DNA from 4 places in the Streptomyces sp. NPDC086549 genome. Region 2 is predicted to be linked to each of the others. Evidence: riboswitches for the same ligand, from Rfam matches in the RefSeq annotation. Region 2 holds a riboswitch; each other region holds the start of a gene.

What was found. A riboswitch is a leader RNA that binds a small molecule or an ion and turns the genes downstream of it on or off. The one in region 2 is predicted to bind cobalamin.
Positions count from the first base shown of each region.
Region 1: it holds a riboswitch for cobalamin, as region 2 does, so the genes downstream of both, ACIPSA_RS40370 (CbtB-domain containing protein) here and ACIPSA_RS45930 (cobalamin biosynthesis protein) in region 2, are expected to answer to the same signal.
Region 3: it holds a riboswitch for cobalamin, as region 2 does, so the genes downstream of both, ACIPSA_RS02615 (prenyltransferase/squalene oxidase repeat-containing protein) here and ACIPSA_RS45930 (cobalamin biosynthesis protein) in region 2, are expected to answer to the same signal.
Region 4: it holds a riboswitch for cobalamin, as region 2 does, so the genes downstream of both, ACIPSA_RS25445 (CbtB domain-containing protein) here and ACIPSA_RS45930 (cobalamin biosynthesis protein) in region 2, are expected to answer to the same signal.

Region 1 is NZ_JBIVBS010000018.1:45,317-52,589, forward strand. It holds gene ACIPSA_RS40345 (sensor histidine kinase) at 1-190, shown strand, start outside; gene ACIPSA_RS40350 (TAXI family TRAP transporter solute-binding subunit) at 287-1,285, opposite strand; gene ACIPSA_RS40355 (hypothetical protein) at 1,372-1,779, shown strand; gene ACIPSA_RS40360 (hypothetical protein) at 1,787-3,211, opposite strand; cobalamin riboswitch at 3,539-3,663, shown strand; gene ACIPSA_RS40365 ((2Fe-2S) ferredoxin domain-containing protein) at 3,769-4,194, shown strand; cobalamin riboswitch at 4,238-4,378, shown strand; gene ACIPSA_RS40370 (CbtB-domain containing protein) at 4,415-4,636, shown strand; gene ACIPSA_RS40375 (CbtA family protein) at 4,627-5,037, shown strand; gene miaB (tRNA (N6-isopentenyl adenosine(37)-C2)-methylthiotransferase MiaB) at 5,604-7,130, shown strand; gene ACIPSA_RS40385 (class III extradiol dioxygenase subunit B-like domain-containing protein) at 7,221-7,273, shown strand, end outside.
Region 2 is NZ_JBIVBS010000026.1:59,639-66,911, forward strand. It holds gene ACIPSA_RS45920 (anion permease) at 60-1,307, shown strand; gene ACIPSA_RS45925 (hypothetical protein) at 1,351-1,578, shown strand; cobalamin riboswitch at 1,707-1,849, shown strand; gene ACIPSA_RS45930 (cobalamin biosynthesis protein) at 1,952-2,902, shown strand; gene ACIPSA_RS45935 (cobyric acid synthase) at 2,899-4,407, shown strand; gene cobN (cobaltochelatase subunit CobN) at 4,404-7,273, shown strand, end outside.
Region 3 is NZ_JBIVBS010000001.1:559,874-567,146, reverse strand. It holds gene ACIPSA_RS02635 (ECF transporter S component) at 1-381, opposite strand, end outside; gene ACIPSA_RS02630 (ABC transporter ATP-binding protein) at 378-2,054, opposite strand; gene ACIPSA_RS02625 (CbiQ family ECF transporter T component) at 2,051-3,160, opposite strand; gene ACIPSA_RS02620 (SCO2322 family protein) at 3,153-3,809, opposite strand; gene ACIPSA_RS02615 (prenyltransferase/squalene oxidase repeat-containing protein) at 3,806-5,041, opposite strand; cobalamin riboswitch at 5,151-5,284, opposite strand; gene ACIPSA_RS02610 (phosphotransferase) at 5,351-6,016, shown strand; gene ACIPSA_RS02605 (nuclear transport factor 2 family protein) at 6,013-6,462, opposite strand; gene ACIPSA_RS02600 (MBL fold metallo-hydrolase) at 6,502-7,273, opposite strand, start outside.
Region 4 is NZ_JBIVBS010000008.1:179,009-186,281, reverse strand. It holds gene ACIPSA_RS25480 (hypothetical protein) at 140-472, shown strand; gene ACIPSA_RS25475 (dienelactone hydrolase family protein) at 532-1,110, shown strand; gene ACIPSA_RS25470 (hypothetical protein) at 1,208-1,774, opposite strand; gene ACIPSA_RS25465 (PadR family transcriptional regulator) at 1,868-2,380, shown strand; gene ACIPSA_RS25460 (LysR family transcriptional regulator) at 2,439-3,284, opposite strand; gene ACIPSA_RS25455 (NAD(P)H-binding protein) at 3,455-4,345, shown strand; gene ACIPSA_RS25450 (histidine phosphatase family protein) at 4,539-5,111, opposite strand; cobalamin riboswitch at 5,208-5,361, shown strand; gene ACIPSA_RS25445 (CbtB domain-containing protein) at 5,399-5,620, shown strand; gene ACIPSA_RS25440 (CbtA family protein) at 5,646-6,428, shown strand; gene ACIPSA_RS25435 (hexameric tyrosine-coordinated heme protein) at 6,503-6,757, opposite strand; gene ACIPSA_RS25430 (protein kinase) at 6,872-7,273, opposite strand, start outside.

The sequences.
Region 1 (7,273 bases), on a different contig from region 2:
GGAACTCGCCCGCGTCGGCGACCGGTTCTGGCGCAGCGGCCGCCACCAGAACGTGAAGGGCTCCGGTCTCGGCCTCTCCATCACCCGCACCCTCCTGGCGGCGGGCGGCGGTTCCCTCGACTGTGAGCACCACGACCCGCACGGCCTGCGGGTGACGGTGACGGTGCCCAGGAGCGGCTCGGCGGCGTAGGACGGGTGACGGGTCGTCGGCCGAGGGCGGAGTCACGGCCTCACTGAGCTACGGCTTCACCGGGCTACGGCTTCACAGAGCTACGGCTTCGTCGAGTCACGGCTTCACCGACCGGTAGTACCGCCGCGCCCCCTCATGCAGCGTGAGCGGGTCGGTGTAGATGGCGGTGCGGAGGTCGACCAGTTGGGCGGAGTGGACGTGGGCGCCGATGTCGTCGCGGCTCTTGATGACGGTTCGGGTGACCCACTCGGTCAGCCGGGGGTCCATGTCCTTGCGGGTCATCAGCAGGTTGGACACCGCGATGGTCGCCACCGTGGACCCCTGCTGGACGGACGGGTAGGCCGACTCGGGCATGTTGGTGGCCCGGTAGTAGCGCGCTTCGTCGCCCTCGGCGTGGAGCTTGGTGACCAGGTCACCGTCGATCGGGACGAACCTGAAGTCGAACGTCCTGGTCAGCTGCGCCAGCCCGTTCGTCGGCAGCCCGCCGGACCAGAAGAACGCGTCGATCTTTCCCTGCTCCAGCCCGTCGGGCCCGGTGTCGATGCCGTCGGACACCGGCGTGATGTCCTTCTCGGGGTCGATCCCCGAGGCCCTGAGCAACCGGTTGGCGATCAGCCGCACGCCCGAGTTGGGCAGCCCTATGGACACCCGCTTGTGCTTCAGGTCGGAGACGGTCCTCACGTCCGAGTCGCGCGGCACGATGAGCTGCACGTAGTCGTCGTACAGCCGGGCCACACCGCGCAGCTGCCCGGCACCGCCGGGGTGCTGGTACTCGTACGCCTCCACCGCGTCGGCCGCCGCGATGGTGAAGTCGGCCTTCCCGGTCGCCACCCGCCGCACGTTCTCCTGGGAACCGGCACTGTTCAGCAGCTTCACCGTCAGCCCCGGCATGTCCCTGTCCAGCTCGGTGCGCAGCCGCTCGCCGTATTCCTGGTAGACCCCGCGGGGCGTGCCGGTGCTGAAGACGATCGTCCCGCCCGGCGGTTCCTCGCCCAGGGGCAGCAGCCACCACAGCAGCAGCGCGAAGGCGACGAAGCCGGCGGCCGCGCCCTGGAGCGCCCGGCGCCTGCCGATACGGGGGAACACCTTGGACATGCGCGCGATCCTGCCAGTCGTCCGGAGTCCTGACCAGCGCCGGGCTCACGGCGGGCGTTGTCGGTGGCGGCCGCTAGAGTCGCGGCATGACCAGCTCCTCGCCCGCCGACCTCGTCCGTGAGTTCCACCTGGCCTTCGGCCTCGATACCCGCAACAGGCCGACGGAGGTGTCCCCCGAGCTGGCCGCGCACCGCGGGGACCTGCTTGCCGAGGAGGCCGCGGAGGTCGCCGAGGTCTCGGTCGTCGGCCCGCTCGACCGGCTCGCGCACGAACTGGCCGACGTGGTCTACGTGGCCTATGGCACGGCCCTGGTCCACGGCATCGACCTGGACGCGGTGATCGCCGAGGTCCACCGCTCCAACATGAGCAAGCTGGGGCCCGACGGCCAGGTCGCCCGACGGGCCGACGGCAAGGTCCTCAAGGGCGAGCACTACGAGGCGCCGGACGTGTCGGCCGTCCTGCGCCGCCAGGGATGGATACCCGGCGGCGCCTGACGTCGCCTCAGAGCGAGTCGCCCGCCAGCTGCCACTCACGGTGCAGCACGCCCAGCGGAATGCTCCGCTGGAGGACGGGGGTACCGAAGACGGACAACTGCAGGCGCAGGGTGCCGGACAGGTCCACGCCGCCGTACAGGCCCCATGTGCCGGTGGTCTTCGCTCCGGTGGTGTCCGACGATGCCTGCACCGTCCCGGAGGCCTCGCCGCGCAGGTACGGCGCCAGGTCGGCCGTGACACCCACGGTGCCGTAGAGACCGACCGAGGCCTCGGCGCCGAGCGCGGTCTTCACGTTCCCGGCGGTGGTCACCGAGGTCCGCACCGGTGTGCTCGTCATGTCGGAGGCGCTCACCGGCGTCCAGCCCTTGCCCGCGCCGAAGGTGCCGCCGGCCTTGAAGTCGCCCTTGAGGCTCTGCTCCACGTCGACGGTGACCTTGCCGTCGGCGCTGATCTGGAAGTAGCAGGTCAGGTCGAGGTTGACGACGACCGGGACGGGGCCGACCTGCAGCACCGGGTCGGCGTGCAGCTTCGCGAAGGGGATCCGCAGTGGCGTGGTGGTGGAGGCGGCGGCACGGCCCTTGACGGCCCAGCCGGAGGTCCAGTCGCCGGACACGCCCAGGTACGCGGAGCCGGGCGCGGCGTCGGTGCCCTCGCCGCCGTACCTGAAGTCGACCTGCGGAGCGACCTGTACGAAGCCGGACACCGAGGCCGCTGCCGACACCGGAGCGCCCTCGGCCGTTGGCACCTCGGCGGAGACGTCGAGCCGCAGGCTGCCCAGTGGCACCGTGGCGCCCTTGGGGCCGACGTGCACATCACCGGCCCTGGACCAGGAGACCTTGACGTCGGGCAACAGCTTGTCGACGTCGAAGGAGGCCGGGTCGACGGGCACGGTGCCCTTCGCCGTGTCGTCGCCGAGCAGGGCGTTGAGCGTGGCGGGTTCGGTCTGCACCTCTGTTCCCCTGTCCGTCTCGCCGATCACCTTGGTGACCTTGGCGAGCAGACCGTCCGGGGCACCGGGCGCCGGGGCGCTCGCGATGACGTCACCCACGGCGGCCTCGTGCTGGGCGGCGGAGGCGCTGGGAGAGGGGGAGGAGGCGGACGAGGAGGAGGCCGAGGGGGACGTGGCCGGCGGGGAGGGGGAAGTCGACTTCTTCCCTTGGGAGATGACGGCCCGTCGGGTCCTGCTGTCGTACGAACTGATGGCGAGCGTGGTCTTGTGCGCCGGCCTGCCCGAGCCGGCCGGACCCGCCGCCGCGGTGGCGGTGGCGGTGGGAGCGGCGGCGACGGTGAGCGAGTGGTACGCCGCGTCCGTGGCGGTGTCGTCCGGGCTCTGGGTCTCCTGGCTTCGGGCGGCGGCAGGCTGCTCGGCCTGCGACGCGGGCGAGGAGCAGCCTGCGGCGAAAAGGAGGGCGGTCACGGCGAAGGCGGGCATGAGGGCATGCGTGTGCCTCGTGCGTCTGCGCAAGGTGAGTCCTGAGGGTGGGGGTGGCAAGGAGGTACCGGCGGACGGCGAGCGACGTGTCGTACTGGCCGGTAACTCGGTGACGGGCCATGAGCATGCCATGGTCCGCACAGTGGACCCACATAATCCGGCCGCATCCCAACGTGACCTGACCCACGGCGACTTCAGGCCGCGTCGGTGGCCGGATGCCGCCTGAGTATCCGTACTCAGGCCCCAGGGTTCCGCGGACCGAACACTGGTGCCATGACGACGGCACCCCGGATGGAATGATGATCGGTGACAGGGCGACGGCGGTCCGAGGAAGCCGGTGTGAATCCGGCGCGGTCCCGCCACTGTGATCGGTGAGCGAAGTCCCGACAGGCCACTGCCCCCAGACGGGCGGGAAGGCCGGGACGGGCGACGACCCGAGAGCCAGGAGACTCACGCGGTCGCCTCCTCGACGGACACCGGGGCGGATCTCCCCGGGAGGGGAGTGATTCGGCGTGCCCGGCAAGCCGACGGAAGAGGCGTTCGACAACGAGGCGGCCATGGAGGCGGCCGTGGACGCGGCGGCCACGGAGGCGGCGGCCACGGAGGCGGCCGACCCGGCGCCGAGCCGTGTCGTCGTGTGCAGGGACTGCTGCTGCGGCAGTCCCAAGGTGTCCGGCGTCGATCACGCGGCGCAGACCGCACGTCTGCGTGCCGAGGTGCCCGTGCGCGTCTCCGCCTGCCTCGACGTGTGCGAGCAGGCCAACGTCATCGTCGTACAACCCTCCGCCGCCGGCCGGGCTGCCGGAGCCCGGCCGGTCTGGCTGGGTCTGGTCAACGACCCGGACGCGACCGAGGACATCGCTGCCTGGGTGCGCGCGGGCGGCCCCGGCGTCGTTCCCCTGCCGGACATTCTCGACCTCTACACCATCACGCCGCCGCGCCGCCGGACGGCTTCCGAGGTCCGGCGCCGCGTCGGTCCATGACCGGGAGAGGAAGATCACGCCCGGTGACGCGGTCTTGGACATGCACGCGTCACGCGATACGGTCTGTCCGGTATCGACGACGGTACGACGGAAGCCGGTGGGAGTCCGGCACGGTCGCGCCACTGTGAGCGAGCGCCCTGGGCGGCTCGTGAGTCAGACCCGTGGCCGTCGTCCTGTGCACCACCGAGATGGGACGCGAACTCCCAGAGGAGGCCCTGCCATGGCGCAGACCGTCGCCCAGCCGACAGCCACCACCCCCGTCGTTCCCGCCAAGCTGCCGCTGAAGACGATCGCTCCGTGGGCGGTCTTCTTCGGTGTCCTGATGCTGGTCCTGCTCTACTTCGTCGGCGCCGAGCAGGGCGCCACGTCCGTGCTCAACGGCACGGACGTCCACGAGTGGGTCCACGACGCCCGTCACCTGCTCGGTTTCCCCTGCCACTGACGCCAGGGGCGCCGCACACCCGTGAACTCCGCTCCCTGCGCTCCACCGCCGGTCGCGCCACCGGCGTCCTGGTCTACGGCGTTGCCTTCGGCGGCATCGCCGCGCTCGCTTTCTGCTTCGCGCTCGGCCGCGTGGGCCGTTTCTCCCTGCGGGCGACCGCGCTGCTGCTGTCCGGCCTCGTCCTCGTGACCGGCCTCGCGTACGCCTTCCTGCCGGTCGTCAACGAGGTGCCGAAGGACTTCCCGGCCACCCTGCTGTGGCGGTTCCGGCTCTCCGCGCCGGCCATCCAGACCGTCCTGTGGGGCGGCTTCGGCCTGCTTTTCGGCGAGTTGGCCGAGCGGCTGCTGCATCCGAAGCCCGCGACCTCCGGGTCGGGGCGGGCAGTTCCCGCTGCGCACTGAACCCGTCAGGACATGAGAGGGGGCTGGGCGTCCCCTCGACCACCGACCGTGCGAGGCCGCTCGGCAACGGGCCGTCGGCAGACGCCGCAGGAGAGCGGTTCTCACCGGACTCGCGGCGGTGGCGGCCGCCCTGACGGTCCTGACCTCCCTCGCCGTCGTCCAGACCGCCCGCGCCCGCGAGGCGGGAGTCGTCTTCGGCCCTGACGGCCGACGGGTCGCCGGCGCCTCGACCGACGGCGCCGTATGTGTGCGCCGCGCCGACGGCACGGGCGAGCCCGTGGTGCTGCGGGCCACGACGGCACGGCGCAAGGCGTGTCCTTCAGCCCCGACGGCCACAGGGTGGCGAGCCTCGGCGACGACGGAACCGTACGTGTCCGGAGCGCGGACAGCGGCACCAATCCGCTCGCCCGGCACGGCAAAGCACCACCCGACAGCTCACCGCGGAGCAACGAGCGACCTGTCCGGGGGCCGGGCAGGCCACGGTCCGGGCGTCGGGCGCCGGGCGCCGTGAGCCACCGATCAAGGTCTCCGGCAGCCGGGCCCCGGGGAGCGCCTACCCTTGACCCATGACCAGCAGCAGCGACCGGAGCCCCGCAGTGGACGTTCAAGCACCCAAGAGCTACGAGATCCGCACCTACGGGTGCCAGATGAACGTCCACGACTCCGAGCGATTGTCCGGGCTGCTCGAAGAGGCCGGGTACGTGCGCGCCCCCGAGGGCTCCGACGGGGACGCGGACGTCGTGGTCTTCAACACCTGCGCCGTGCGTGAGAACGCCGATAACCGGCTCTACGGAAACCTCGGCCGCCTCGCGCCGAGGAAGGCCCAGCGCCCCGGGATGCAGATCGCGGTCGGCGGCTGTCTGGCACAGAAGGACCGCGACACGATTGTGAAGAAGGCGCCCTGGGTGGACGTCGTCTTCGGTACGCACAACATCGGCAAACTGCCGGTCCTGCTGGAGCGTGCCCGCGTCCAGGAAGAGGCGCAGGTCGAGATCGCCGAGTCGCTGGAGGCGTTCCCCTCCACGCTGCCGACGCGCCGGGAGAGCGCGTACGCGGCCTGGGTCTCGATCTCCGTCGGCTGCAACAACACCTGCACCTTCTGCATCGTCCCGGCGCTGCGCGGCAAGGAGAAGGACCGCCGCACCGGCGACATCCTCGCCGAGATCGAGGCCCTGGTCGGCGAGGGCGTCTCCGAGATCACGCTGCTCGGCCAGAACGTCAACGCGTACGGCTCCGACATCGGCGACCGCGAGGCCTTCAGCAAGCTGCTGCGCGCCTGCGGGAGCATCGAGGGCCTGGAGCGGGTCCGTTTCACCTCCCCGCACCCTCGCGACTTCACCGACGACGTGATCGCGGCCATGGCCGAGACGCCGAACGTGATGCCGCAGCTCCACATGCCGCTCCAGTCCGGCTCGGACACCATCCTGAAGGCGATGCGACGCTCCTACCGCCAGGACCGCTACCTGGGGATCATCGAGAAGGTCCGCGCCGCCATCCCGCACGCCGCGATCACCACCGACATCATCGTGGGCTTCCCCGGCGAGACCGAGGAGGACTTCGAGCAGACGCTGCACGTGGTGCGCGAGGCGCGGTTCGCGCAGGCGTTCACCTTCCAGTACTCCAAGCGCCCCGGCACCCCGGCCGCCACCATGGAGAACCAGATTCCCAAGGAGGTCGTCCAGGCGCGTTACGAGCGCCTCGTCGCCCTCCAGGAGGAGATCTCCTGGGAGGAGAACAAGAAGCAGGTCGGCCGCACTCTTGAGCTGATGGTCGCCGAGGGCGAGGGCCGCAAGGACGGTGCCACGCACCGCCTCTCCGGCCGCGCCGCCGACAACCGCCTGGTCCACTTCACCAAGCCGGAGCAGGAAGTACGCCCCGGCGACGTGGTCACCGTGGAGATCACCTACGCCGCCCCGCACCACCTCCTCGCCGAGGGGGCCGTCCTCGACGTGCGCCGCACGCGCGCGGGTGACGCGTGGGAGAAGCGCAACGCGGCGGAGGCGGCGAAGCCGGCCGGCGTGATGCTCGGCCTGCCGAAGATCGGCGTCCCGGCGCCGCTCCCGGCCGCGACGAGCGCCTGCGGCTGCGACTGATCCGACGAGCCCCTGCGGCTGCGACCGATCCGACAGGAGGGCACGTCGGGGAGGGACGCCGGGACGCTGTACGGCGTTACGCTGCCGATCGTGCTTGTCGCCGCCGCAGTCTGCCCCTGCCCGCCGCTCCTCGTGCCCGTCGT
Region 2 (7,273 bases):
GTTCACCCAGGTTGCCTACGGTCAACCAGCCAATGACCTCTGAACGAATGCCTGGGTAAATGGAAAGCTTCTCGCTGATCCTCGCGATTGTGGTGGTAACTGCACTCGCGTTCGATTTCACGAACGGTTTCCACGACACCGCCAACGCGATGGCCACGACCATCTCGACCGGTGCACTCAAGCCCAAGGTCGCGGTGGCCATGTCCGCCGCGCTCAACCTTGTAGGCGCCTTCCTCTCCGTGGAGGTCGCCAACACGATCTCCAAGGGTCTCGTCGATGAGAACGGCATACGTCCCGAGGTCATATTCGCCGCCCTCGTCGGCGCGATCCTCTGGAACCTGCTGACCTGGCTGGTCGGACTCCCGTCCAGCTCCTCGCACGCCCTCATGGGCGGCCTGATCGGCGCCACGATCGCCTCGGCCGGCACGGGTGCCGTCCACGGGGACGTCCTCGTCACCAAGGTGCTGATCCCGGCGATCGCCGCCCCGATCGTCGCCGGCCTGGCGGCCATGCTCGCCACCAGGTTCTCCTACGCGCTGAGCAAGGACACCGACGGCGAGGCCACCCGCAAGGGCTACCGCGCCGGCCAGATCGCCTCCGCGGGCCTGGTCTCCCTCGCCCACGGCACCAACGACGCGCAGAAGACGATGGGCATCATCACCCTGGCGCTGATCGCCGGTGGCAGCATCGCCCCGGGCTCCAACCCTCCCGTCTGGGTGATCCTCTCCGCCGGTCTCGCCATCGCGCTCGGCACCTACCTCGGCGGCTGGCGCATCATCCGCACCATGGGCAAGGGCCTGACCGAACTCCAGCCGCAGCAGGGCTTCGCCGCCCAGACCAGCGCCGCGACGGTCATCCTGGCCTCCTCCCACCTGGGCTTCTCCCTCTCCACCACGCACTCCGTCTCCGGCTCCGTGATGGGCGCGGGCCTGGGCCGCAAGGGCGGCGTGGTCCGCTGGTCCACGGCGACCCGCATGTTCGTCGCCTGGGCGCTGACACTGCCGGCCGCCGCGCTGGTCGGTGCGCTCGCGGAGTCCGTGACCGACCTGGGCGACTGGGGCACCGCACTCGTCGCCGTCTTCCTGATCGCCTCCAGCGCCGCGATCTGGAAGGTCTCCCGCCGCGAGGTGGTCGACCACAGCAACGTCAACGACGCCGAGGAGCCGGCCGGTGTGGTGACCACGGCGATCGCCGCCGTGACGCCGCCCCCGGCGGGCACCGTGGCCGAGGACCTGACGGCCACCATCCCGTCCCCGGCGACCACCCCCGCCATCGACCCGGCCGCCCCTCCGGCCGCCGCCGTCTGACCCCGAGCCCCGGCTACTCCGGACACAAGAAAGCAGCTCTGTTATGAAGATCGACTGGGCAGCCCTCGGCTCCGTCTTCGGCGTCAGCCTCGTGGTCACCGTGGGCCTCGTGGCCCTCTTCACCCTGGGCGTCAAGGGCCTCGCGCACCGCGAGCGCGCCGCGGCCCAGGGCGGCTCCGCCGGACTCGCGGCCACGGCAGCGTACGCGTGCTTCGCGGCCTGCGCGGCGGCGGTGGCGTACGGCATCTACCTGATCATGGCCAAGGCCTGACCGAGGTTCACCGGGCTCCTCCCTGACACCTTCAGGGAGGAGCCTTTCGCATGCCGCCACACCGGCCCGGGCAGTGTCGGTGTGGGGCTCAGCACACTCCTCCCCCGCAGGTCAACAGCAAGTTGACGGCCCTTCCGGGGGCGTGGTGGACTGCCCGAGCCATGTACGGCGGCAAGAGAGGAAGCCGGTGTGAATCCGGCGCGGTCCCGCCACTGTCACCGGGGTAGCAATCCCCGGGAGCCAGGAACTCTCACCGCCGGTCTCGTCGAACCAGGGCGCGGACACCCTGAGTGAGGACATATCGCCATGCTCGCACGGCCGTTGAGGCACCGCACCGGAAGAACGCTGCCCGACCCCACGGCCGGCTGAGCCGATGCGTGCCGATCGCGTCTTCGCGTACGGCGCCACCGCCGGCCTCCTCGGCGACCTGCTCCTGGGCGATCCACGCCGCGGGCATCCGGTCGCCGCGTTCGGCCGTGCGGCGGGAGCCGTGGAACAGCTGCTGTGGCGGGACCACCGGGGGTGGGGCGCCCTGCACACCGCCGTCTGCGTCGGTGGCACCGCCGCCCTCGGCGCCCTCGCCCAAAGCGGCGTGCGCACGTCAGCGGCCGCCTCCGTCGCGCTCACCGCCGCCGCCACCTGGGCGGTCGTCGGGGGGACTTCGCTCGCCCGGGAGGCCCGGGTCATCGGGCGTGCCCTGGAGGCGGGCGATGTGGACGGGGCACGTGCCCGGCTGCCCCATCTGTGCGGGCGGGACCCACAGGCCCTCGACGCCGACGGAATCGCGCGGGCGGTGGTGGAGTCCGTCGCGGAGAACACGTCCGACGCGGTCGTGGGGGCCTTGGTGTGGGGTGCCGTGGCCGGCGTGCCCGGTCTCCTCGGTTTCCGCGCCGTGAACACGCTCGACGCCATGGTCGGGCACAAGTCCCCCCGGTACCGGCGCTACGGGTGGGCCTCCGCCCGGCTCGACGACGTCGCCGGGTGGCCGGGGGCGCGGCTCACCGCCGTACTGGCCGCCGCCGCGGGCCCGGATCCACGCGGAGCGCTCCGTGCCTGGCGGGCGGACGCGCACAGACATCCGAGTCCCAACGCGGGGCCCGTCGAGGCCTCCTTCGCGGGGGCGTTGGGCGTACGGCTCGGCGGAACCCTCTCCTACGGCGGGCGGGTCGAGCACCGGCCCGTGCTCAACGGTGACGGCCGCGCCGTGACCACCAAGGACATCGACCGGGCCGTACGGCTCTCCCGTCGGGTCGGTCTGCTCGCGCTCGGCACCGGCATCGCCGCGCGCGCCATCGTGGCGAAGACAAGGGGGCGCAGGTCATGAACGGTGGTCTACTCGTCGCCGGTACCACCTCCGACGCCGGCAAGAGCGTCGTGACGGCGGGGATCTGCCGGTGGCTCGTGCGGCAGGGAGTCAAGGTCGCGCCCTTCAAGGCGCAGAACATGTCCCTCAATTCGTTCGTGACGCGGGAGGGCGCCGAGATCGGGCGGGCGCAGGCCATGCAGGCCCAGGCGTGCCGGGTGGAGCCCAGCGCGCTCATGAATCCCGTGCTGCTCAAGCCCGGTGGCGAGCAGAGCAGCCAAGTCGTGCTGCTGGGCAAGCCCGTCGGCGAACTCAGCGCGCGCGGCTACCACGGCGGACGGCAGCAGCAACTCCTCGGGACCGTTCTCGACTGTCTCGCCGAGTTGCGGGGCAGGTATGACGCGGTGATCTGTGAGGGGGCCGGTTCGCCCGCGGAGATCAATCTGCGCAGGACCGACATCGTGAACATGGGGATCGCCCGGAACGCCCGGCTCCCCGTACTCGTCGTCGGCGACATCGACCGCGGGGGCGTCTTCGCCTCCTTCTTCGGGACCGTCGCCCTGCTCTCCCCCGAGGACCAGGAACTCGTCGCCGGATTCCTCGTCAACAAGTTCCGGGGGGACGTCAGCCTCCTGGAGCCGGGACTCGACATGCTGCACGGCCTCACCGGGCGGCACACCTACGGGGTACTGCCGTTCCGGCACGGGCTCGGGATCGACGAGGAGGACGGGCTGCGCGTGTCGCTGCGCGGCACCGTGCGCGAGTCGAACGTCTCCGCGCCCGTCGGGGAGGACGTGCTGCGGATCGCCGTGTGCGCCATCCCCCTCATGTCCAACTTCACGGACGTGGACGCGCTGGCCGCCGAACCGGGTGTCGTGGTGCGCTTCGTGGACCGGCCGGAGGAACTGGCGGACGCCGACCTCGTCGTGATCCCGGGCACCCGGGGAACGGTCCGCGCGCTGGAGTGGCTGCGGGAGCGCGGTCTCGCCGAGGCCCTCGTCCGAAGGGCCGCCGAGCAGAGGCCCGTTCTCGGCATCTGCGGCGGCTTCCAGATCCTTGGCGAGCACATCGAGGACGAGGTCGAGAGCCGGCGGGGGCATGTCGACGGGCTCGGCCTCCTTCCCGTCCGGGTGCGGTTCGCCCGGGAGAAGACCCTGACCCGGCCGACGGGGGAAGCCCTCGGTGAGCACGTCGAGGGGTACGAGATCCACCACGGGGTCGCCTCCATGGCCGGAGGTGAACCCTTCCTGGACGGCTGCCGGGTCGGCCAGACCTGGGGCACGCACTGGCACGGCTCCCTGGAGTCGGACGGCTTCCGGCGGGCCTTCCTGCGCGAGGTGGCGGCCGCCGCGGGCCGCCGCTTCGTCCCGGCCGCCGACACCTCGTTCGCCGCGCTGCGCGAGGAGCAGCTCGACCGGCTCGGCGACCTGATCGAACAGCACGCGGACACCGACGCGCTCTGGCGGCTCATCGAGTCGGGCGCGCCGCAAGGACTGCCTTTCATTCCACCGGGAGCGCCCGCATGAGCACAGTGTTGTTGTTGTCGACCGCCGACACCGATCTGCTGGCGGCCCGGGCCTCCGGCGCGTCCTACCTGATCGGCAACCCGACCCGGGTCGACGTCGCCGAAGAGCTTCCGGGACTCGTCCGGCGGGCCGACATCGCCGTCGTACGGCTGCTCGGCGGAAAGCGCGCCTGGGAGGACGGGCTCGCCGCGCTGAAGGCCGCGGGGATCCCGACCGTGCTGCTGGGCGGGGAGTCGGTGCCCGACGCCGAGCTGATGGCCGACTCGTCCGTGCCGGCCGGCGTCGTGGCCGAGGCGCTGCGCTACCTCGTCGAGGGCGGGCCCGCCAACCTCACCGAACTCGCCCGGTTCCTGTCCGACACCGTGCTGCTCACGGGCGAAGGGTTCGTCGAGCCGCGGAAGATGCCCGAGTACGGCGTCCACGGCGAGCGCGACCACGTCGAGGGCCGTCCGACCATCGGGGTGCTCTTCTACCGGGCCCACGAACTGAGCGGCAACACCGCCTTCCTCGACACGCTGTGCGACGCGGTCGAGGCGCACGGCGCCAACGCCCTTCCCGTGTACTGCGGCTCACTGCGCGGTGCCGACGCCGGGCTGTACGAGATCCTCGGCCGCGCCGACGCCCTCGTCGCCACGGTCCTCGCCGCGGGCGGCACACACGCCTCGCAGGCGTCGGCGGGCGGCGACGAGGAGGCCTGGGACATCGGAGCCCTCGCCGACCTGGACATCCCGGTGCTGCAGGGCCTCTGCCTGACCTCCTCCCGTGCCGCGTGGGACGAGTCCGACGCCGCCGTCTCCCCCATGGACGCGGCGATGCAGGTCGCGATCCCGGAGTTCGACGGCCGCCTCATCACCGTGCCGTTCTCCTTCAAGGAGCAGGGTCCCGACGACGTCCCGGTGTACGTCGCCGACCCCGAGCGCGCCGGGCGCGTCGCCGGAATCGCCGTACGGCACGCGCGGCTGAAGCACAAGGCGAACGCCGAGAAGAAGGTGGCGCTCGTCTTCACGGCCTACCCGACCAAGCACTCGCGGGTCGGCAACGCGGTGGGGCTCGACACACCGGCCTCGGCGGTACGGGTGCTGGACGCGCTGCGGGACGCGGGGTACGCGCTGACCGAGTACCCGGACAACGGCGACGAGTTGATCCACCGGCTCATCGGGGCCGGCGGCCACGACGTCGAGTGGCTCACGGAGGAGCAGCTGGCCGCCGCGCCCGCGCGCGTGCCGCTCGCCGACTACCGGGCGTGGTTCGACAAGCTCGACCCGGAGCTCCGGAACGCCATGCTGGAGGCGTGGGGCGAGCCGCCGGGCTCGTTGTACGTCGACGGGGACGAGATCGTCCTCGCCTCCCTCCGGTTCGGGAACGTCGTCGTCATGATCCAGCCGCCGCGCGGCTTCGGGGAGAACCCGATCGCGATCTACCACGACCCCGACATGCCGCCGTCGCACCACTACATGGCGGCGTACCGGTGGCTGGAGAACAGTTTCGGCGCGGACGCGATCGTGCACATGGGCAAGCACGGCACGATGGAGTGGCTGCCGGGCAAGGGGCTGGGCCTGTCGCGCGGGTGCGCGCCGGACGCCGTTCTCGGCGACCTGCCCCTGATCTACCCCTTCATCGTCAACGACCCCGGCGAGGGCACCCAGGCCAAGCGCCGGGGCCACGCCACTGTCGTCGACCACCTCGTACCGCCCATGGCCCGTGCCGACACGTACGGCGACCTGGCCAAGCTGGAGCAGCTGCTCGACGAGTACGCGCTCGTCTCCGACCTGGACCCGACGAAGGCGCCGACCGTCCGCGCCCAGATCTGGACCCTCGTCAAGGCCGCCGAGCTCCACCACGACCTGCACGTCGACGAGCAGCCGGACGAGGGCGACTTCGACGAGTTCGTCATGCACATCGACGGCTATCTGTGCGAGATCAAGGACGTGCAGATCCGGGACGGCCTGCACATCCTCGGCGGCGGCCCGGTCGCGGAGCCGCGCGTCAACCTGGTCCTGGCCGTGCTGCGCGCCTCGCAGGTGTGGGGCGGGCAGGCGAACGCCCTGCCGGGGCTCAGGGCTTCGCTGGCCGAGCACTTCGGGCTGGTGGAGAAGGAGCTGCTCGCCGAGCCGGGCGCGCCGGTGAAGGTACCGGTGGAGCTGACGGATCTGGCCGAGGGCCCCTCGCGCACGGCCGCCGACGCGATCGACCTGCTGGAGCAGCTGTGCCGGCGGGTCGCCGAGGGCATGGAAGCGCGGGCGTGGGACGTCACGGCGGTGCCCGCCCTGGTCCGTGACGTACTCGGCACCGAACTCCCCGACGCCGTCGCCGTGCTGGAGTTCGCCTGCACCGAGGTGGTGCCGCGGCTGGCGCGGACCACCGACGAGATCGGCCACATCCTCCGAGCGCTGAACGGCGGTTACGTCCCGGCGGGCCCGTCGGGTTCGCCGACGCGCGGCCTGGTGAACGTGCTGCCGACCGGCCGGAACTTCTACTCGGTCGACCCCAAGGCCATTCCGTCCCGGCTGAGTTGGGAGGTCGGACAGTCGCTCGCCGACTCGCTGGTGCAGCGGTATCTGAGCGACACCGGCGAGTACCCGAAGTCGGTCGGCCTCACGGTGTGGGGCACGTCCGCCATGCGCACCCAGGGCGACGACATCGCCGAGATCCTGGCGCTGCTGGGCTGCCGTCCGGTGTGGGACGACGCGTCGCGCCGGGTGACCGGATTCGAGGTGGTGTCGCTGGAGGAGCTGGGGCGCCCGCGCATCGACGTCACGGTCCGCATCTCCGGTTTCTTCCGGGACGCGTTCCCGCACGTGGTGGGGCTGATCGACGACGCGGTGCGGGCGGTGGCGGAGCTGGAGGAGTCCGCCGAGTCCAACTT
Region 3 (7,273 bases), on a different contig from region 2:
CCCCGGGCCGAGGACCCGCCCGCTGAGCACCATCAGGAAGAACATGGGCTCGATCCCGGCGGTGCCTGCACCGACCGGCCGCAGCGCCGCCCCGGTCGCGGCCAGCACCCCGAGCATCGCGACGGCCTTCGGTCCGAGCCCCGACTCGGAGATCGTCGCGGCCACGACGGCGACAAGGAGGACGAGCAGCCCCGCGAAGAGCCAGGGCGCGTCCTGGGCGTGGGCGCCGATCTGCGAGGTGGGCGGAGCGAGGAACGGCCAGCCGAAGGCGACGACCCCGACCGCGCCGACCAGGGCGAGGGCGGTGGTGGAGCGGGGGCCCAGGCGGATGGGCCGGGCCTGCGGAGTCACGGTCCGGGGGGTCACGGTCCGGGGGGTCATGCGAGTGCCTCCCGCACCTGGGCGGCCGTGAGCCACTGCTGCGGGGCCAGGATCTTGGTGATCTGGGGGGCGTAGGACGGGGACGAGACCACGATGTCGGCCGTCGGGCCGTCGGCGATGACCTCCCCGTCCGCGAGGAGTACGACCCGGTGGGCGATCTCGGCGGCCAGTTCCACGTCGTGCGTGGCCAGCACGATGGCGTGGCCCTCGGCGGCGAGCCCGCGCAACACGGTGACCAGGCGTGCCTTCGCCGCGTAGTCCAGACCGCGGGTCGGCTCGTCCAGGAGGAGCAGCGGAGGACGGGCGGTGAGTACGACGGCCAGGGCGAGCGCGAGCCGCTGGCCCTCGGAGAGGTCGCGGGGGTGGGTGTCGTCTCCGATGTCCGGCAGGAGACCGGAGACCAGCGCGCGGCACGTGCCCGGCTCGGCCTGCGCGTCCCGGTCGGCGGCCGCGCACTCGGCGGCGACCGTGTCGGCGTACAGCAGGTCGCGGGGCTCCTGCGGTACCAGGCCGACGTGCCGCACCAGGTCGCGGGGCGCGGTGCGACGGGGGACGGCACCGCCGACCAGGACCGACCCGGCGGACGGTTCGACGAGCCCGACGAGGGTGCTCAGCAGCGTGGACTTCCCGGCGCCGTTGCGTCCCATCAGGGCGACCGTCTCGCCCGGGGCGAAGGTGAGGTCCACCTGCCGGAGGGCGGTGACTCGGCCGCGCCGGACGGCGAGCGAGCGGACCTCGGCCACCAGCGGGGACGCGGACTCGGGGGTGCGCCGGCGCAGGAACCGGCGGGGAGCGTGAGCGGGGACACGGGGCGCGGGCACGGTCGCGACCGCCGGTGTCGTGTGCGGCGCCTCCCGGCCCCCGAGCCGCTCCCGCAGCTCCCCGGCCCGGCGGCGCGCGTCCCGCACGGTCAGCGGCAGCGGGGACCAGCCGGCCAGCCTTCCCAGGTCCACGACCGGCGGGTACACCGGGGAGACGGCCATCACCTCGGCCGGGGTGCCCAGCAGCGGGGCGGCGCCCGGGGCGGGCAGCAGGACGACCCGGTCGGCGTACTGGATCACCCGCTCCAGGCGGTGCTCTGCCATGAAGACCGTCGTACCGAGGTCGTGGACGAGGCGCTGCAGGACGGCGAGGACCTCCTCGGCGGCCGCCGGGTCGAGCGCCGACGTCGGCTCGTCGAGGACGAGGACCGCGGGATGCGGGGTGAGGACGGAGCCGATGGCGACGCGCTGGCGCTGGCCACCGGAGAGGGTGGCGATGGGCCGGTCGCGCAGATCGGCGAGGCCGAGCAGGTCGAGGGTCTCCTCGACGCGGCGCCGCATGACCTCCGGGGCGAGCCCCAACGACTCCATCCCGTAGGCGAGTTCGTCCTCGACCGTGTCCGTCACGAAGTGGGCGAGCGGATCCTGGCCCACCGTGCCGACGACATCGGCGAGCTCGCGCGGCCTGTGCGTCCGGGTGTCCCGCCCGGCGACCGTGACGCGGCCGCGCAGGGTGCCGCCGGTGAAGTGCGGGACGAGTCCGCCGACCGCGCCCAGCACGGTGGACTTGCCGACCCCGGACGGGCCGACGAGCAGGACCAGTTCACCTTCCGGGACCTCGAAGTCGAGGCCCTGGACGGTGGGTTCGACCGCCCCCTCGTACGTCACGGAGACATCCTCGAAGCGGATCATGAAGGCTCCTTGGGGACGGCGAAGGCGGGGAGCAGGGCGAGGAGTACGGCGGCCGCCGGCCACAGGGGGAGGGTCGGCGCGGTGAGCGGGACGACTCCCGGATGCAGGGCCGCGGGGTCGCTCGCGGAAGCCAGGGCGAGCAGCGCGGCGACCGCGGCGCCGGATCCGGCGACCAGCCAGGCGCGCAGGTCCCAGGGATCGGGGCGGTAGCGGGTGCGCAGGGTGCGACGGCCCCCGAGGCGCAGACCCCCGAGGGCGGCGGCGACTCCGGCCAGCAGGACGGGCAGGCCATAGGTGCCGCCCTCGGCGGTGAGGAGTCCGTACGTTCCCGCGCAGACGCCGAGCAGGCCGCCGAGGGTGAGCGCGGTGGTGGTGCGGCGGACCGGGGCGGGGACGTCGGCGCTGCGGCCGTAACCGCGGGCGTCCATCGCGGCGGCCAGGGCGACGGAGCGTTCCAACGCGCCCTCCAGGACCGGGAGTCCGACGTGCAGCAGGCCGCGGATGCCCCGGTCCGGGCGGCCGCGCAGCCGGCGGGCGGCGCGCAGGCGCTGGACGTCGGCGATCAGGTTGGGGGCGAAGGTGAGCGCGACGACCACGGCCACGCCCATCTCGTACAGGGCGCCGGGAAGGGACTTGAGGAGGCGGGCCGGGTTGGCGAGGGCGTTCGCGGCGCCGACGCAGATGAGGAGCGTGGCCAGTTTCAGGCCGTCGTACAGCGCGAAGACGAGTCCTTCCACGGTGACCTCGCCGCCGAGCCGGATGCCCTGCGCCCAGTGGGGGAGCGGGACTTCGGGGAGCGTGGCGATCACGTGCGTGCCAGGGATGGGGGAGCCGAGGAACACCGCGAACACGAGACGGACGAGGAGGACGGCGAGAGCGAGTCTGGCGAAGGCGGAGTACGAGCGGGCCCAAGGGGCCGCGGTGCGGTGGGTGGCGACCACATAGCCGGACGCGGCGATGAGGAGGGCGAGGAGGAGGGGGTTGGTGGTGCGGGTGGCGGCGGTGCCCAGGCCGAGCGACCAGAGCCACCAGGCGCCGGGGTGCAGTGTGCTCCGGCGCCTGGCTGTGGGGGTGGGGACGCCGGCCCGAGCCGGCGCGTCAGGCACGACGTCGTGCCTGCCACAGCGCCGCCGCTCCCAGCAGTACGACCACACCCGCACCGGCCAGCAGACCCACCGACGGGCCGTGATCCGAGTCCTTCGGCTTCCCGTCCCCCTTCTTCTCCGCCTTCTCCGCCTTCCCCTGCTTCTCCGCGCTCACCTGCTCCCCGCACCCCTTCTCCGGATACCCCGAGATGGCGCACAGGAGGGCGTTGGTGTCGTAGCGGAGGGGCTTGGCGACCGCTGCCAGGGCCTCGGCCGTCGTCGCGTCGGGGGACACCCGGGCGCAGGCCGTCCGGCGAGCGGGCGGGCTCTCGCCGGACGGGGCGTCCGAGGACGTACCGAAGTCGATGACCAGGGCCACCCGCTTCTTTCCCGCGGCGGCGGGTGTGCCCGCGCAGATGGAGTGGAAGTCCGCCGTGCCGCGCGGGCGGGTCGCGTCGGCGGAGTCCTCGCTCACCGCGAACCGGAAGCCCTGCACGTCCCCGTCGCCGGGACGGGCCGTCGACGGGCCCTGGGTGGCGTAGATCCACTTGCTGCCGTCGCGCTCCCAGAAGGACCAGTAGCGGTAGCCGACGGCCTGGGCCTGGCCCACGGACCCCCAGAGGAAGAGCGCGGCCAGGAGCAGTGGCACGGCACGGCGGACGACGGTCACGGCTGCTGCCGCTTCCGGCGGCCGCTGAGCAGGAAGCCGATGCCGACGCCGGCGACCAGACCGGTGCCGACGATCCACCAGACGCCGTGGCCCGAGTCGGACTTGTCGGCCTTGGGGGCCTCGTACCCGGTGGGCTTCTTGACCGTCTGCGGGGCGGGTCCGGTCGCGTTGAGCGCCCGTACGAGGTCCGTACCGCCGAAGCCGTACGGGTTCTTGCCCATGGCGTGCGCGGCGAGGATCAGTTCGGCGTAGGCCGCCGGGCCGCTCTGCTTCGCCCACGTGGCGGCGTTCTTCTCCAGCCAGGCGTACGGCTTCTGCGCCTGCTCGGTCCGGCCCTGCGCTGCGAGCGCGACGACCGCGTCCGCGGTGTTGCCGTAGTCGGGCTGGTCCTTGGCGCCGGGGAGCGTGGAGATCAGGTGGTCGCCGGTGCGGTGCATCTCCGCGGCGAGGTACGCGGCGCCGTTGCGGGCCACCTCCTCCGGCTTGAGCGCCTTGCCGGAGGCGGCGCACTTGGGGTCGCCCTCCGGTGCCTTCCCGGCGGTCGTCACGAACCCCTTGCCGAGCGCGCCCAGCACACCGGCCGCCGTCGCGTCCGCGTTGGCCGCCAGCTTGCCCTTCTTGTCCGGCTGGTAGGCGAGCGCGCCGCCGCCGTCCTCGTCGCAGGGTATGGACCACTTGGCCAGCAGGTCGTACGGGGTCTTCCCCTCCGAGCGGAGCACGGCGGGGTCGTCGCCGACCGCCGCGAGCGCGCCGACGACGACGCCGGTGGAGTTCGTGTCGCTCGGCCCGCCGGCGGTGTAGCCCCAGCCGCCGTCCTTGTTCTGTTGGCCCTTCAGCCAGTTCACCGCCGCGCGGGCATCGCCGTCGTGGTCGCCGACCGCCATCAGGGCCTGTGCGGCGGCGGCCGTGGCGTTGGTGTCGAACACCGCGTTGCCCTCGCAGGGCTTCGAGGTGTCGGCGCGGAAGGCGGCGAAGGCGCCGTTGGAGCACTGCTGCCCGGTCAGCCAGTCCACGGCCTTCCCGGCGGGCGTGACACCCACCGTGCGTTGGGCGATCAGCGCCAGCGACTGGCGCCAGACGCCGTCGTACTTCGGGTCAGTGCTGCCGTACAGCCCGGACGCGTGCGCCGTCGACGGGGACGGGGACGCGGACGGGTCGGCGGCTGTGGCGGGCGTGGCCGTGCCGATCACGGCGACGGCTGCCAGCACCGCGGCGCTGCGGCGTACGTTCATGGTCGGCGGGTGCCTCTCCCTGCGGGGAGCCGGGCAGCACGGGACACCCCGGGCGGCTCGGCTCCGTAAACCTCGACGGTGCCGTACGCGGGCGGATGCCCGCGCACGTGAGCCGGTCAACGTCCCGTGCGGGGCAGTCCGGCTCACCGCCGTAGCAGCGGTACACGGTTGCGGGTCAGCGCCGGAATTGCACCGGCTTCCCCCCGTACGGGTGTGATGACGACGCGGCCACTCTACCGGGCGGTAGTCGGCAGGCTGAGGGGTGGCTGTGGACCCCGGGTCACGGGGGGCGGCGATTAGAGTCGCCCCATGCTGCCAACGGGGAGACTGCTCGGTTCCGGCCGCTCGGCCGACGTGTACGAGATCGACGAGGCGTGGGTGCTGCGCCGCGACCGGGAGGGGTGGGGGGACGCGGCCGCCGAGGGGGCGGTGATGTCGTACGTACTGGACCACGGGTACCCCGTGCCCCGGGTGCGGCCCTCCGGCTCGCGCACCGACCTGGTGATGGAGCGGCTGTCCGGGCCGACGATGCTGGGAGCCCTGCTGGAGGGTTCGCTCGGCACGGAGGAGGCGGGCACGCTGCTGGCCAGGCTGCTGCGGCAGCTGCACACGGTTCCCGGCCGGAGTGCCGACGACCCCGACGTCCGCGTCCTGCACCTGGACCTCCACCCCGACAACGTGATCCTCACCCCGGACGGGCCCCGGGTCATCGACTGGACCAACGCGGAGGACGGCCATCCGGGCCTCGACTGGGGCATGTCCGCGGTGATCCTGGCCCAGGTCGCCGTCGGCGGCGATCCGATCGCCGCCCCGGCCCGCGAGATGCTCACGGCCCTGCTCGCCGACCCCTCCGACCTCACGGACTCCGGCCTCACGGAGGCACGCGGACGTCGCGCGGCCAACCCGACGATGAGCCCTCGTGAGGTCGAACTCCTGGGGGCTGCCGAGGACTTGATCCGAGGGTTGGTGCGCTAGTCACGGCCGGCGCGCGGTGTCGGCCCCCCGAACGGCAGGTGCAGCACCCGGGTTTCGAGCAGCCACCGGCCTTCGACGCGCCGGAAGGCATCCTCGTAGTGTCCGATCTGGACCGGCGGGCCGGGCGGCACCATGCCGCCCTCGTAGCCGTCGACGCGGTACGTGGAGAAGTACGAGGTGGCGGTCGCCGTGTCCGGAGTGGTCACCGTGACCAGGACGTTGGACATCAGGCGGCGCGAGAGGCGGTCGGCGGGCCGGGCGCCGAAGTACTCGCGCAGGGCCTCGCGGCCCTTGACCAGCCGTCCGCCGTCCGGCCACTCCCAGGTGCCGTCCTCGGTGAACAGCTCCGCCACCGAGCCGGGTTCACCGAGGTCGAGACGGCGGACGAAGTCGAGGACGAGGCGCTCGCAGGCGCGTTCGGCGAGGAGGTTCTCCAAGGGGTCCATGAGGCTGTTTAGCAAGCAGGGACCTGGGCCGCGAACGAATTACACCGCCACGTACGCCACCGGCTCGCTCCCCGGCACGGCCTCCGCGCGGCCCTGCTTCACCAGGCGTCGTAGATGCGCCTCGGCCTCGGAGACGGCGATGTTCCTCGACCCGTAAGGGATCTGTTCCCAGGGGCGGTTCCACTCCATGCGTTCGGCCAGTTGCCAGGGGGTGAGGGGCTCGGCCAGCAGGGCCAGCAGGCCGGCCAGCCGTTCCTCGTGGTGGGCCAGCAACTGCCGTACGCGGGAGGGCGCGTCGGTGAAGGCGTGCTGGTGAGCCGGGAGCACCTCCGCGGGGGCCAGGCGGCCGACGCGTTCCAGTGAGTCGAGGTAGTCGCCGAGGGGGTCGGTGACTGTCGCGTCGTCCGGGTCCTCGTACAGGCCGATGTGCGGGGTGATCTCCGGGAGCAGGTGGTCGCCCGAGAAGAGACGTCCGTGGCCGGGGAGCCGGGACGGGTGCTCCTCCTCCAGGTGCAGGCAGACGTGGCCCGGGGTGTGGCCCGGCGTCCAGATCGCGCGCAGGCGGCGGCCGGGGAGAGCGAGGAGTTCGCCGGGGACGACCTCCCGGTCGGGCAGCGCGGGGGAGAGACCGGGCAGGGTGCGGCGGCGTGCGGTACGGAGCGGGGCCACGTGCTCCTCGGGGGCACCGGCGGCCGTGAGCTTGGCGGCCATGTAGGCGAACCAGCGCTCGGGGCGGGTCTCGCGGGCGCGCCGCACGATGGCCGTGTCGGCCGCGTGCATGGCGATCCAGGCGCCGGAGGCCTCCCGCACC
Region 4 (7,273 bases), on a different contig from region 2:
AGCGGTTGTCCGGCGAGGTGTCCGCTTGGGCGCGCGGATCGGCGTGTGGCCCGCGGGGGTGCTCGGCTGTGGATGTCTTGTCGGTGCCTTCGTCTTCCTGACCGGGGGCCGATGGGGGACTGTGCGGACATTCCTCGCTGTGGGTGTCCTCGCCGCACTCGTCAGCATGGCGATAGGCCTGACGCTGGGCGCGGCGGCCGCGCTCGTGTTGGCGATCGCGCCTCGCCGGCTGCTCACGCGTCCCCTGTTGCGGGGGCTGCTCGCGGCACTCGCCGCGGGCGTGCCGCTCGCGGGACTGTTCGTGGTGTCTCTGATCGGGGACGGCTACTCCCTTGCGAGCTACCCCGCTTCGATTCACGTGATCACATGGCTCGTGCCGCTGGTGGTCGCTCTGGTGGTGGCCGTGTACAGCGGTGAGATCGCCGGAGACAGGGCCGTCTCGCGGCCGTCCCGGCCGAAGGGTCACGGCTGAGCTCGAACATGCTGATTTCATGGATCGTTCGCGCAGTCGACTCCTAGCTGGAGACAGGGATGACCGGCATCGTGCTGTTCCACCACGCGCTCGGACTCACGCCGGGGGTGACCGCCTTCGCCGACGAGTTGCGCCGGGCCGGGCACACCGTGCACACGCCCGACCTCTTCCACGGGCACACGTTCGACACGTTGGAGAAGGGCATGGGCTACGTCCAGCGGACCGGCTTCGGTGAGGTGATCGAGCGCGGTGTCCGAGCGGTCGACGACCTGCCCGCCGACGTCGTCTACGCCGGTTTCTCGGTAGGGGTGCTCCCGGCCCAGAAGCTGGCGCAGACCCGGTCCGGCGCGCGAGGAGCGCTGCTGTACTACGCCTGCGTTCCCGTCACCGAGTTCGGCCCGGCCTGGCCGGACGGAGTGCCCGTCCAGGTGCACGGCATGGACGCCGACCCGTTCTTCGCAGGCGAGGGCGACCTCGACGCGGCACGTGCCCTGGTCGCCTCCGCCGAGCAGGCGGAACTGTTCCTCTACCAGGGCGACCAGCACTACTTCGCAGACAGCACACTCGCGTCGTACGACGCGGCGGCGGCCGAGCTGCTGCTCGACCGCACGCTGACGCTTCTGCGGGCAGTGGGTTAGCCGGTGGCAGTGGGGTGACCGTGTCGACCTCTCCACCCCGGGCGGCCGAAGCCGAGCCCGGTGACCGGGGTGTGGTTGCCGGTGAGGTGGCGGGCCGTCATCGGGTCACCTGCGCGGCCTTGGCCTTGGCCTGGACGTGGGCGACGTAGCGGACGGTGAAGACCATCGGGACGGCGAAGCCGGCGATCTGGACGAGTGTGGCGGGGGTGGAGTGGGCGTTGCCGGCGTGCGCGACGAGGGCGAGGACGGCGGCGGTCAGGGTGAACGCGGCGGTCCATACGGCGGTGATGGCGACGTTGGTGCGGATGAACGGCTTGAGGTTCCAGACCTCTTGCGGGGTGGTGCGCTTGGCGATGCCCAGGGTGAACGGCCTGCGGATGGCCAGTGAGGCGCCGGCGATGACCGCGAGGGTGCCGGAGGAGAGGGCCGCGGAGTAGTCGTGCACGCCCGAGTGGGGGTCGGCGAAGGCGATGACGGCCAGTGCGGCGAAGAAGACCGCCGAGCCCAACTCGATGATCAGTGCGTCGAATCCGGTGCCGGCCCGTACCTGCTGGGCGATGAGCGCCACGGCGACCACGAGCGCGGCCAGCGCTGCCCACTGCCAGTCCCCCGAGGGGAGCACGGCGAAGACGATCCAGGGCAGGAACGTGCGCAGGTAGGACATGGTCTGATCTCCCCGTCTCGGTGTCTCTCCTGACATGTCAAAAGTAGAATGTCTAGTAGCGACATGTCAATAGTGGAATGTAGAGTGCAGGGCATGAGCCTCAGACACGCACTCCTGGGCCTCCTCTCGGAGCGTCCCGCCAGCGGCTATGACCTGCTGAAACTGTTCGAAACCTCACTGGCCACCGTCTGGCCGGCCACGCAGAGCCAGATCTATACGGAGCTGACCAAGCTCGCGGCCACCGGACTGATCACGGTAGCGGCCGAGGGGCCACGCGGCCGCAAGGAATACGCCCTCGCCGAAGAGGGGCTGGCCGAACTACGCCACTGGCTGACCGAGACCAGGCCCCAGCGCAACACCCGCAGTGATCTGCTGCTGCGGGTCTTCTTCCTCGGAGTGCTGGAGCCCGAGCAGGCGCGCGCGTACCTGACCGAGCTGACGGAGATGTCCGAGCGGTCGTACGAGGATCTCAACCAGCTCGCGGAGTCCATCGACTGGGACGACGACAACCTCTCCGTCTACGGCCGGATCGCCCTGGAGTACGGCCTGCGCTTCAACGCCATGCGCCGCGAGTGGGCCCAGTGGGCGGCCGACCAGATCGCGTAGGCCGGTGACGTGCCTGGTCCGGACCGGGGCGGATCGCCGTGTACGGCCCGCTCGTCGGCTAGGCCGCGGGCCGGCCCCGCACGGTTTCGGATACGGCCGCCGCTGCGCGGACGAGCGCCGCCGTGGCCGTCGAACGGGACTGCTGTGGCCAGGCGATGGCAAGGACCGACGGCGGTGCGTCCGGGACCGGCAGGTAGACGACGCCCGGGCGCGGATAGCGAGCGGCGACGGAGGCGGGCAGCAGGGGAGTGGGGCCGCCGAGCGCGACGAGAGTGAGCAGTTGGGCGAGGTCGCGGCCCTCGGTGCGGTTCTTCTCGATGAACCGCGGCACCTCGTCGGGGCGCAGGCCGAGGTCGGCGAGGGCCAGGCGGTCGCGGGCGGCGAGCGGATGGGCGGCGGCGAGGGCGGCGACGCGTGGTTCGCCGAAGAGGGTCTCGGAGTCGAGGCCGGTACGGTCGAACGGCTCGTGGACCAGGGCCGCGTCGGCTTCCCCCTGACGCAGCAGCCGCGGGTGTTCATGCCAGCCGCACAGCCGGACGGCGACCGGTAACGCCGCCGGTTCCGACGCGAAGCGCGCCAGGATCGGCTCCAGCAGGCCCGCGTCACCGTCGGCCTTGACGGCCAGGATCAGCTTCGGATCGGCGTCCGCCGCGCGCTGGGCCCGCCGTTCGGCGGCCTGCAGAGCGTCCAGGGCGATCCTCGCCTCCGCGAGGAGCACCGTTCCGGCCGGGGTCAGCGCCACGCTGTGGGTGCTCCGCTCGAAGAGGGCGACGCCCATCTCCGTCTCCAACTGGCGGACCGCACGGGACAGGGGCGGCGGTGAGATGCCCAGCCGCTCGGCGGCACGGGTGAAATTGAGCTCCTCGGCGACCGCGACGAAGTAGCGCAGCGGGCGGGATTCCATGATCTCCCCCTCCGGGCCGTCTGATGGACCGTCCGATGGGCCGTCCGATGGGCCCTCCAAGGTCGGTATTACTTTGAGGGTAACAAGCGCTAGCAGATCGGTACTTCAGTTCGCGTGCGCCACGCAGCAGGCTCGACGGCATCCGACAAGCCCCTTTCCTGGAGTCGTTGATGATCGTCGTCACCACCCCCACCGGCCAGATCGGCCGACAGGTCCTCGACCACCTCGTGGACGCCGCGGACGGAACGGAGGGAATCCGGGTGATCGCCCGTGACCCGGCTCGGCTCTCCGCGCGGGTGCGCGAGCGTGTCGAGGTCGTACGGGGATCGCACTCCGACGCCGCCGTCCTGAAGGAGGCATGTACGGGCGCCGACCGCCTGTTCTGGCTCGTGCCCCCGACACCCGGGGCCGACAGCGTCGAGGGCCACTTCCACGACTTCACCGAGCCCCTGTGCGAGGTGATCGGGCACCAGGGCGTCGAGCGGGTCGTCGGCGTCTCGACCCTGGGCCGCGGAGTGGCGAAGAACGCCGGGCAGATATCGGCTTCGCTCGCCATGGACGAGGCGATCATGGCCACGGGCGTGCACTACCGGGCGCTGTGCCCGCCGTTCCTGATGGAGAACCTGCTGAGCCAGGCCGAATCGATCCGCGACGCGGGTGTCTTCTTCCTGGCGGTGGCGGAGGACCGCGTCCTGCGCACCTGTGCCACCCGCGACATCGCCGCCACGGCGGCCCGGCTGCTGCTCGACGGCTCCTGGACCGGGCAGCAGGACGTCCCGCTCGTCGGCCCCGACGATCTGTCCGCCGAGGACATGGCCCAGGTCGTCTCCGAGGTCCTGGACCGTCCGGTGCGTCTCCACCGCACCGGCAGCGCGGACTACAAGGCGACGGTGCTGCGCTTCGGCGCGAGCGAGGCCTGGGCGCAGGGCCTGGCCGACATGACGGAGGCCCTGAAGGACCAGGGCTTCTACGGCGCCGCCCAGCCGAGCACCCCCGAGTCGGCACCTACGGGCTTCCGCCAGTGGTGCGAGGACGCGCTCAGGCCCGCCGTCCTGGGCTAGCCCAGGGGGCGGGCAGAGGTCCGGGGCTTTGGCGGGCAGCGGTGTCGCCGGAACGCGCGCCGCCGCCGACTTCCTCGCCGGACTCGACTCGACCCGACCGCGACGGGCACGCGCCGTGTGCGTCCGCGTGCCTCGGCCGGGCGCCCAAGGCGTGGGCGGTGGCGGAGTCGGAGGCCGCGCCGGGGCACGAGCGTCACCTCGTCCCGAGCGTGGTGCCCAGTGCCACGTTCCAGCGTCCCGCGCGGCCTGTGAACTCCGTTGCGGACAGGGGTGGTACGTCGACGCGCCAGAAGGCCGACTCGGGTGCGCCGAGCGCGCACACCGTCACGGCGCGGACGATTTCCGGTTCCACCACCGCCACGGTGAGGCCGGAGAACCGCGCGGCCTCGTCCAGCCAGCGCGAGATGCGCAGGCACAACTGGTGGACGGACTCCCCGCCGTGCGGCGCGGCCAGTGGGTCCGTGAGCCAGCGAGCCACCTCCTCCGGCTCGGCCGCGCCCACTTCGTCCAGTGTGCGGCCCCGCCATCGGCCCGGGTCCAAGCCGTCAAGTCCGGGTGACGCCGCGGCGTCGAGGCCGAGCTCCGAGGCCGTCTCCCGGCAGCGGACGGTGGGGGAGACGAGCGTGCGGTCGGCCGCGGGAAGTGCGCCGGCGGCCGAACGGGCGCGGAGTGCGCCGGCGGTGTCGAGCGAGCATCCGTCGTCGAAGCGGGCCTGACGGAGCGATGGGTTCAGCGCCGGTGAGATCAACATCACTCGACTGGTCATTCATCCGCTCCGATCCTCATGCACCGCTGTCCTGGCCGAAGATGACGGTGCGGAGAGGGCCCTGGGCGCACTTCCGGCCACGTTGTGCGCCCTTGGCCGCACCCCCTGCTCCGCGGTACCGTCACTTCGATATCGACGACGGTCCGCGGAAGCCGGTGGAAGTCCGGCACGGTCGCGCCACTGTAAGCCCGGTTCGCACTCCTGGGGTGCGTTCGGGTGAGTCAGACCCGCTCCGTTGTCCTGTTGCACCACCGAGACGGGACGCGAGTTCCCCAGGAGGTCCTGCCATGGCGCAGTCCGCTGTCCAGCCGACCGTTACCCCCACCGTCACGCCCGCCAAGCTGCCGATCGGCGCGATCGTCCCCTGGGCGGTCTTCTTCGGCATCCTCATGCTGGTCCTGCTCTACTTCGTCGGCGCCGAGCAGGGCGCCACGTCCGTGATGTCCGGAGACAATGTGCACGAGTGGGTGCACGACGCGCGTCATCTGCTCGGCTTCCCCTGCCACTGACGGCGGCGAGGGAATCCACGAGCCCATGAACTCGGCAACTGTCAGAAATCTGTTGGTGCGTGGCATGCTCGCGGGACTCGCCGCGGGCCTGCTCGCACTCGTCGTCGCCTACTTCCTCGGCGAGCCGCGCGTCGACTCGGCCATCGCCTACGAGGAGGCACACTCCCACGAGCACGGCGTGGAGGCGGTCTCCCGGACCATGCAGTCCACCGGTGGCCTGACCACCGGTGTCCTGGTGTACGGGGTCGCGTTCGGCGGCATCGCCGCCCTGGCGTACTGCTTCGTACTCGGCCGCATCGGTCGCTTCGGGCCGCGCGCGAGCGCGCTGCTGCTGGCGGCCGCCGGTCTGGTCGCCGTCTACGTGGTGCCGTTCCTGAAGTACCCCGCGAACCCACCGTCCGTCGGCGACCCCGACACCATCGGCAAGCGGACGACTCTCTACTTCCTGATGATGCTGCTCAGCGTGTTGCTCGCGGTTGCCGCCGTGATCGTCGGCAAACGTCTCGCGCCACGCCTGGGCAACTGGAACGCCACGCTCTCCGCGGCCGCGTTCTACGTCCTGGTCGTTGGACTGGCCTACGCCTTCCTGCCTGCGATCAACGAGGTCCCGAAGGACTTCTCGGCCACGCTGCTGTGGCAGTTCCGCTTGGCGGCCCTTGCCATCCAGGCCACCTTGTGGACCTCCTTCGGGCTCGTGTTCGGTGTGCTCGCGGAGCGCGAACTGCTCCCCAAGGCCGCGGAGTCGAACACGGCACAGGCGCACACCCCGGCGAACGGAAGCCGAGCGACCGCGGCTCCCCGCCCCTGACGGAGGCCGCTCTGCGGGGAGTCCGGGCGCTGCCTGCCCGTGCTCCCCGCGGTTCCCGTGGTTCGGTTGGGGTGTCAGTCCCGCCAGTAACCGTTGGCGGCGGCGATGGTCTGGAACTCGAGTGCCACGACCTGCGCCGCGTGCATGAGGCTTTCGGGGGCGGTGGAATAAGTCGTTCGCCCGCCCTTGAGGACGTCGAGATCGGGCTGGATGTTGTGGATGGTGTGCCGGGCCAGGGTGAGCGCCAGGGCACGGCCCTCTTCCGGGGTCTTGGTGATGAGGGATCCGCCGGGGATCAGGACCATGCCTTCGTCAGGTACTCGGCTCATGACCGCAGTGTCAGCAACCCTCCAGGAACTGGTGTGCACGGACACGACGGGGTGCTCCGCAGGGGTGAATCGGGCCGTGGGTTCATACCGCCGTGCTCGGGGCGGCCGCTGTTCTCACTCGGTGGCGCGCAGAGCGACCCAGGTGTCATGGGCCACGACGCCGTCCGCAGTCACGCCCTTGGCGCTCTGGAAGCTGCGGACCGCCGCTTCCGTGGCGGAGCCGAATTCGCCGTTCACACCGGTACTGCCCACGTCGTAGCCGCGCTTGGTGAGCATGCACTGCACCTGCAGCACACGCTTGCCGCTGTCACCCGGGCGGGTGCGGCCGTTGCCGGCGTAGTACGTGCAGTCGGCGATCCAGGGCGGAGTTCCGGGGTCGGCGGATGCGGTGCCGGGGGACTGGGCCGGGGTGGCGGTGGAGCCGGTGTCGCCGGCCCGGGTAGTGGGGGAGCTGGGTCGGCCGGCGGGGGCGGACGGGGAGTCCTCGGGCTGCGCAGTGCCGTCGTCGGTGACGCC